Rhizobium lentis: one gene and its partner. The protein of the gene in region 1 binds, or shares a complex with, the protein of each later gene. Links are inferred from orthologs where the notes say so. Each region holds a gene or a part of one and is shown in the gene's direction. Other genes may lie near its edges. The genes, in order: accD and accB.

What was found.
Region 2: the proteins of accD (region 1) and accB are in contact, whole or in part, in a solved structure (PDB 8UXZ), measured with the Escherichia coli proteins. The link is inferred for Rhizobium lentis from one-to-one orthologs.

What each region holds. Positions count from the first base shown.
Region 1 is NZ_CP071454.1:1,836,482-1,839,544, forward strand. Bases 325-3,063 are described here. They hold accD (acetyl-CoA carboxylase, carboxyltransferase subunit beta), read left to right. Parts: upstream 325-1,110; coding sequence 1,111-2,016; downstream 2,017-3,063. Other genes in these bases: trpA (tryptophan synthase subunit alpha), read left to right, coding at 325-1,071; J0663_RS08780 (bifunctional folylpolyglutamate synthase/dihydrofolate synthase), read left to right, coding at 2,044-3,063. Also shown: trpB (tryptophan synthase subunit beta), read left to right, coding at 1-228; more of trpA, read left to right, coding at 232-324.
Region 2 is NZ_CP071454.1:3,801,443-3,804,712, reverse strand. What follows is about bases 10-2,955. They hold accB (acetyl-CoA carboxylase biotin carboxyl carrier protein), read left to right. Parts: upstream 10-1,217; coding sequence 1,218-1,694; downstream 1,695-2,955. Other genes in these bases: accC (acetyl-CoA carboxylase biotin carboxylase subunit), read left to right, coding at 1,705-2,955; aroQ (type II 3-dehydroquinate dehydratase), read left to right, coding at 760-1,197; J0663_RS18375 (DsbA family protein), read left to right, coding at 10-600. In the rest of the region: more of J0663_RS18375, read left to right, coding at 1-9; more of accC, read left to right, coding at 2,956-3,054; aat (leucyl/phenylalanyl-tRNA--protein transferase), read left to right, coding at 3,062-3,270. UniProt on the Escherichia coli protein: This protein is a component of the acetyl coenzyme A carboxylase complex; first, biotin carboxylase catalyzes the carboxylation of the carrier protein and then the transcarboxylase transfers the carboxyl group to form malonyl-CoA.

The sequences.
Region 1 (3,063 bases):
GGCCGGGTCGATTACGTGCCGATCATGGATCATGAAGCGCTCGAGGCCTTCCAGACCTTGACCCGCCTCGAAGGCATCATCCCGGCGCTCGAGGCCGCGCATGCGATTGCTGAAGTCATCAAGCGCGCGCCGACGATGGCCAAGGACGAAATCATCCTGATGAACCTCTCCGGCCGCGGCGACAAGGATATCTTCACTGTCGGCAAGATTCTGGGAATGGGACTGTAAGACATGACCGCACGCATGGACAAACGCTTTGCCGAGCTGAAGGCCGAGGGCCGTCCGGCGCTTGTGACCTATTTCATGGGCGGCGATCCCGATTACGACACCTCCCTCGGCATCATGAAGGCGCTGCCGGAAGCAGGCTCCGACATTATCGAGCTCGGCATGCCCTTTTCCGATCCGATGGCCGATGGCCCGGCGATCCAGCTGGCTGGCCAGCGGGCGCTGAAGGGCGGCCAGACGCTCAAGAAGACGCTGCAGCTGGCGTCCGATTTCCGCAAGACCAATGATGCGACGCCGATCGTGATGATGGGTTATTACAACCCGATCTACATTTACGGCGTCGAGAAGTTCCTTGACGATGCGCTTGCCGCGGGCATCGACGGTCTGATCGTCGTCGACCTGCCACCCGAGATGGACGACGAGCTCTGCATTCCGGCGATCCGCAAAGGCATCAATTTCATTCGCCTGGCAACGCCGACGACGGATGAAAAGCGCCTGCCCGCCGTGCTGAAGAATACGTCCGGCTTCGTCTACTACGTTTCGATGAACGGCATCACCGGTTCGGCGCTGCCCGATCCGTCGCTGGTTTCGGGCGCCGTGGCCCGCATCAAGCAGCATACGGAACTGCCAGTCTGTGTCGGCTTCGGCGTCAAGACGGCGGAACATGCGAAGGTCATCGGCGGCTCGGCCGATGGCGTCGTCGTCGGCACCGCCATCGTCAATCAGGTGGCGACGAGCTTGACGAAAGACGGAAAGGCGACGGCGGACACGGTTCAGGCCGTCGCAACGCTGGTGCGCGGCCTTTCCTCGGGAACACGCTCGGCGCGCCTTGTTGCTGCCGAATAGTTTTCCCACATTGGCGCTATTCAACCAGGAGAATTCGAGTTGAACTGGATCACCAACTACGTTCGCCCGCGGATCAATTCCATGCTGGGCCGTCGCGAAGTGCCGGAGAACCTCTGGATCAAGTGCCCGGAAACGGGCGAAATGGTCTTTCACAAGGATCTGGAATCCAACAAATGGGTCATTCCGGCGTCCGGTTATCACATGAAGATGCCGGCCAAGGCCCGCCTTGCCGATCTTTTCGACAATGGCGAATATGAATCGCTGCCGCAGCCGAAGGTCGCCCAGGACCCGCTGAAATTCCGCGATTCCAAGAAATATATCGATCGCCTCCGCGACAGCCGTGTGAAGACGGAACAGGAAGATACGATCCTTGCCGGCCTCGGAAAGGTGCAAGGGCTGAAGCTCGTTGCCGTCGTGCACGAATTCAACTTCATTGGCGGATCGCTCGGCATTGCCGCCGGCGAAGCGATCGTCAAGGCCTTCGAACGCGCGACCTCCGAGAAGTGCCCGCTGGTCATGTTCCCCGCCTCCGGCGGCGCGCGCATGCAGGAAGGCATTCTCTCACTGATGCAGCTGCCGCGCACGACGGTCGCCGTCGACTTGCTCAAGGAATCCGGCCAGCCCTACATCGTCGTGCTGACCAATCCGACGACCGGTGGCGTCACGGCCTCCTACGCCATGCTCGGCGATATTCATCTGGCCGAGCCCGGCGCTGAAATCGGCTTTGCCGGTAAGCGCGTGATCGAGCAGACGCTCCGTGAGAAGCTGCCGGAAGGTTTCCAGACCTCCGAATACCTGCTGGAACATGGTATGGTGGATATGGTCGTCAAACGTCACGACATTCCGGAAACGCTGGCGCGCCTGCTGAAGATCCTGACGAAGAAGCCCGTCTCGGCAGCCAACGACGTGAATGGCGGCGCAATCGCTCTGGCGGCGAGCGCCTGATAACCGGCAAACAGGCGGGGTGCGGAATTGATACCCAGAGGCCAAATGGCGGTGAGTGAGGCAGCGCACGAGATCGAAAAACTCATGGGATTGCATCCCAAAGGGTTCGACCTGTCTCTCGATCGCATCACCCGCCTTCTCGATCAGCTCGGCAATCCACACAGGAAATTGCCGCCGGTGATCCATGTCGCCGGCACCAACGGCAAGGGCTCGGTCACCGCCTTCTGCCGCGCCCTGCTCGAGGCCGGCGGCTACAGCGCCCATGTCCATACCTCGCCGCATCTCGTCAATTGGCACGAGCGCTATCGCATCGGTGTGGCGGGCGGCCGCGGCCAGCTCGTCGACGACGCCGTCTTTGCGGATGCGGTGCGCCGCGTGGCTGATGCCAATGCTGGTCAGCACATCACCGTCTTCGAAATCCTGACGGCGGTCACCTTCATTCTGTTCTCGGAACATCCAGCCGATGCCGCGATCATCGAAGTCGGTCTCGGCGGCCGCTTCGACGCCACCAATGTCATGTCCGATCCGGCCGTCTCGGTCATCATGCCGATCTCGCTGGATCACCAGCCCTATCTCGGCGACAGGGTGGAACTGATCGCCGCGGAAAAGGCCGGTATCATGAAGCCGGGCTTGCCCGTCGTCATCGGTCACCAGGACTATGATGCGGCGCTTGATGTCCTGATGTCCACGGCCGAGCGTCTGCATTGCCCGACCGCCGTCTTCGGCCAGGATTTCATGGCGCATGAGGAATATGGCAGGCTCGTCTATCAGGACGAATACGGGCTTGCCGACCTGCCGTTGCCGCGCCTTCCCGGCCGCCATCAATATGCCAATGCCGCCGCCGCCATCCGCGCCGTCAAGGCCGCTGGCTTTACCGTCACCGAGATGATGATGGAAAAGGCGATGAATTGCGTGGAGTGGCCGGGCCGGCTGCAGCGCCTGAGCGAAGGCCGGCTGCTGTCGCACGCGCCCGCCGGCGCCGAAATCTGGGTCGATGGCGGGCATAATCCCGGCGCCGGCGAAGTCATCGCCGAAGCCATGGCCAAT
Region 2 (3,270 bases), 2.0 Mb from region 1 along the record:
GATGCGCTGCAGAAGAAGCAGGAAGCCGCACGGCTGGTGAAGGCGAATATGGCGATCGAAGAGAACACGGCCGATATCTTCTCCTCGAAGAACGACGTTACGCTTGGCAATCCCAAGGGCGACGTCACCGTCGTCGAATTCTTCGATTATAACTGCAGCTACTGCCGTCACGCCCTTCCCGACATGCAGGCGATGCTGAAGAAGGACAAGAACGTTCGCTTCGTACTCAAGGAATTCCCGATCCTCGGCCCGGACTCGGTCGCCGCCCACAAAGTGGCCGACGCCTTCCGCAGGCTGGCGCCCGAGAAATATGCCGATTTCCATGTTGCGCTTCTCGGACACGCTGGCCGCGCCTCGGACGAAACGGCGATGGCCGTCGCCGCCTCGCTTGGCGTCAGCGAAGACAAGATTCGTGCCGAGATGGCAAAGAGCCCGAATGACGGAATCGTTCAGGCGACCTACCAGCTCGCCTCCAGCCTCGGCATCAGCGGCACGCCCTCCTATGTGATCGGCAACGAACTGGTACCGGGTGCCGTCGGGCTCGATGACCTCGAAGCCAAGGTCAAGAACATGCGCAGCTGCGGCAAGACTGCCTGCTGACGAAAGACGCCGATCGGGGCACTCATCAAATCGCCAGAATCGAAGCGTTTCAGCCATGTGGACAATTGTGGCACGATTCCTGCCGGCCAATCCGTAAGGGCTTTCAATCAGCCGTCGCGGAGTCTATAGGTTGCCGTCGTGGATTTAACGGAACATTCGATGACGCAAACGATTTTTGTCCTGAACGGCCCAAACCTGAACATGCTGGGCAAACGAGAGCCCGGCATTTATGGCGGAAAGACTCTCAAGGACATCGAAGCGGACTGCAAGGCAGCCGGGCGCGAACTCGGCTTTGATATCGATTTCCGCCAGAGCAATCACGAGGGCGTGCTCGTCGACTGGTTCCATGAGGCCGACGAAAAGGCCGCCGGCGTTGCCATCAATGCAGGCGCCTATACGCATACATCGGTCGCGCTGCATGACGCGATCCGCGCCATTTCCATTCCCGTCATCGAGCTTCACATCTCCAACGTTCATGCACGGGAAGAATTCCGCCACAAGTCGATGATCGCGCCGGCATGCAAGGGCGTGATTTGCGGCTTCGGGCCTTACAGCTACATCCTGGCGCTGCATGCGCTGAAGAACATCACGGCATAAGAAGAAGACAGGGCAACACCATGGCTGAAAAGAAATCGGGTATCGATCAGGCACTGATCCGCGATCTCGCCAACATCCTCAACGAGACGGATCTGACGGAGATCGAGGTCGAGCAGGACGACTTGCGCATCCGCGTTTCGCGCGGCGGAGGCACGCCGCAATACGTCCAGGCTCCGATCGCAGCACCGGCCTTCGCCGCTCCGGCGGCCGCCGCTGCTCCGGCAGCAGCCGCTGCCGCGCCCGCAGCACCCGGCCGCAACCCGGCGAATGTCGTCAACGCACCGATGGTCGGCACCGTCTATATGGCACCGGCTCCGGGCGCACGTCCCTTCATCGAGATCGGCGCCACCGTCAAGGAAGGCCAGACGCTCATCATCATCGAAGCGATGAAGACGATGAACCAGATTCCGTCGCCGAAGTCAGGCAAAGTCACCGAGATCCTCGTCGATGACGGACATCCCGTCGAATACGGCCAAGCCCTCGTCGTCATCGAATAGGCCCAAGCCCATGATTTCGAAAATCCTCATCGCCAATCGCGGGGAAATCGCCCTTCGGGTCCTTCGGGCCTGCAAAGAGCTCGGCATTGCCTGCGTCGTGGTGCACTCCACCGCCGACGCCGATGCCATGCATGTGCGCCTTGCCGACGAGAGCGTCTGCATCGGCCCGCCCTCCTCGCGCGAGAGCTATCTCAATATTCATCAGATCGTCGCCGCCTGCGAGATCACCGGCGCCGACGCCGTACATCCGGGCTACGGCTTCCTCTCTGAGAATGCCAAGTTCGCCGATATCCTCGAAGCCCACGGCATCACCTTTATCGGGCCAACGGCGGACCACATCCGCATCATGGGCGACAAGATCACCGCCAAGACGACGGCGCTGGAACTCGGCATTCCCGTCGTCCCAGGCTCGGACGGCGAAGTGAAGACCGAAGAGGATGCGCTGCGGACAGCTGCCGAAATCGGCTATCCCGTGCTGATCAAGGCGACGGCCGGCGGCGGCGGCCGTGGCATGAAGGTTGCCAGAAGCGAGGCCGACCTGATCGAGGCCTGGTCGACGGCGCGCACGGAAGCGGCAGCCGCCTTCGGCAACGATGCCGTCTATATGGAAAAATACCTCGGCAAGCCGCGCCATATCGAAATCCAGGTGTTCGGCGACGGCGAAGGCAATGCCATCCACCTCGGCGAACGCGACTGCTCGCTGCAGCGGCGCCATCAGAAGGTCTGGGAAGAGGCGAATTCGCCGGCGCTCAATGTCGAGCAGCGCATGAAGATCGGCCAGATCTGCGCCGACGCCATGAAGAAGCTGAAATATCGCGGCGCCGGCACGATCGAATTCCTCTACGAGAACGGCGAATTCTATTTCATCGAAATGAACACCCGCCTGCAGGTGGAGCATCCGATCACCGAAGCGATAACCGGTATCGATCTCGTGCACGAGCAGATCCGCGTCGCCTCCGGCGGCGGTCTCTCGGTGACGCAGGATGAGATCCATTTTTCCGGCCACGCCATCGAGTGCCGCATCAATGCCGAGGACGCGCGCACGTTCGTGCCCTCGCCCGGCACGATCACGCATTTCCACGCGCCAGGCGGGCTCGGGGTGCGCATCGATTCGGGCGCCTATCAGGGCTACAAGATCCCACCCTATTACGACAGTCTCATCGGCAAGCTGATCGTGCACGGCCGCACCCGCGTCGAATGCATGATGCGCCTGCGCCGCGCGCTCGACGAATTCGTGGTCGACGGCATCAAGACGACGCTGCCGCTGTTCCAGGATCTCGTCTCCAACCAGGACATCGCCAACGGCGACTACGACATCCACTGGCTGGAGCACTATCTGGCCAACACACCGGCGGCGTAGGACAGGAATGGGAGGCTCGCGCAGGAAGTCACCAGGCATCACTCCTGACATCCTCCTGCGCGCCTATTCGATCGGCCTCTTTCCGATGGCCGAATCTGCCGACGACCCGGAGATCTTCTGGGTCGAGCCGGAATTGCGCGGTGTGCTGCCGCTCGATGATTTCCACATATCAAAAAGCCTCGCCAAAACGATTCGCAGGAAACCCTTCGATATCCG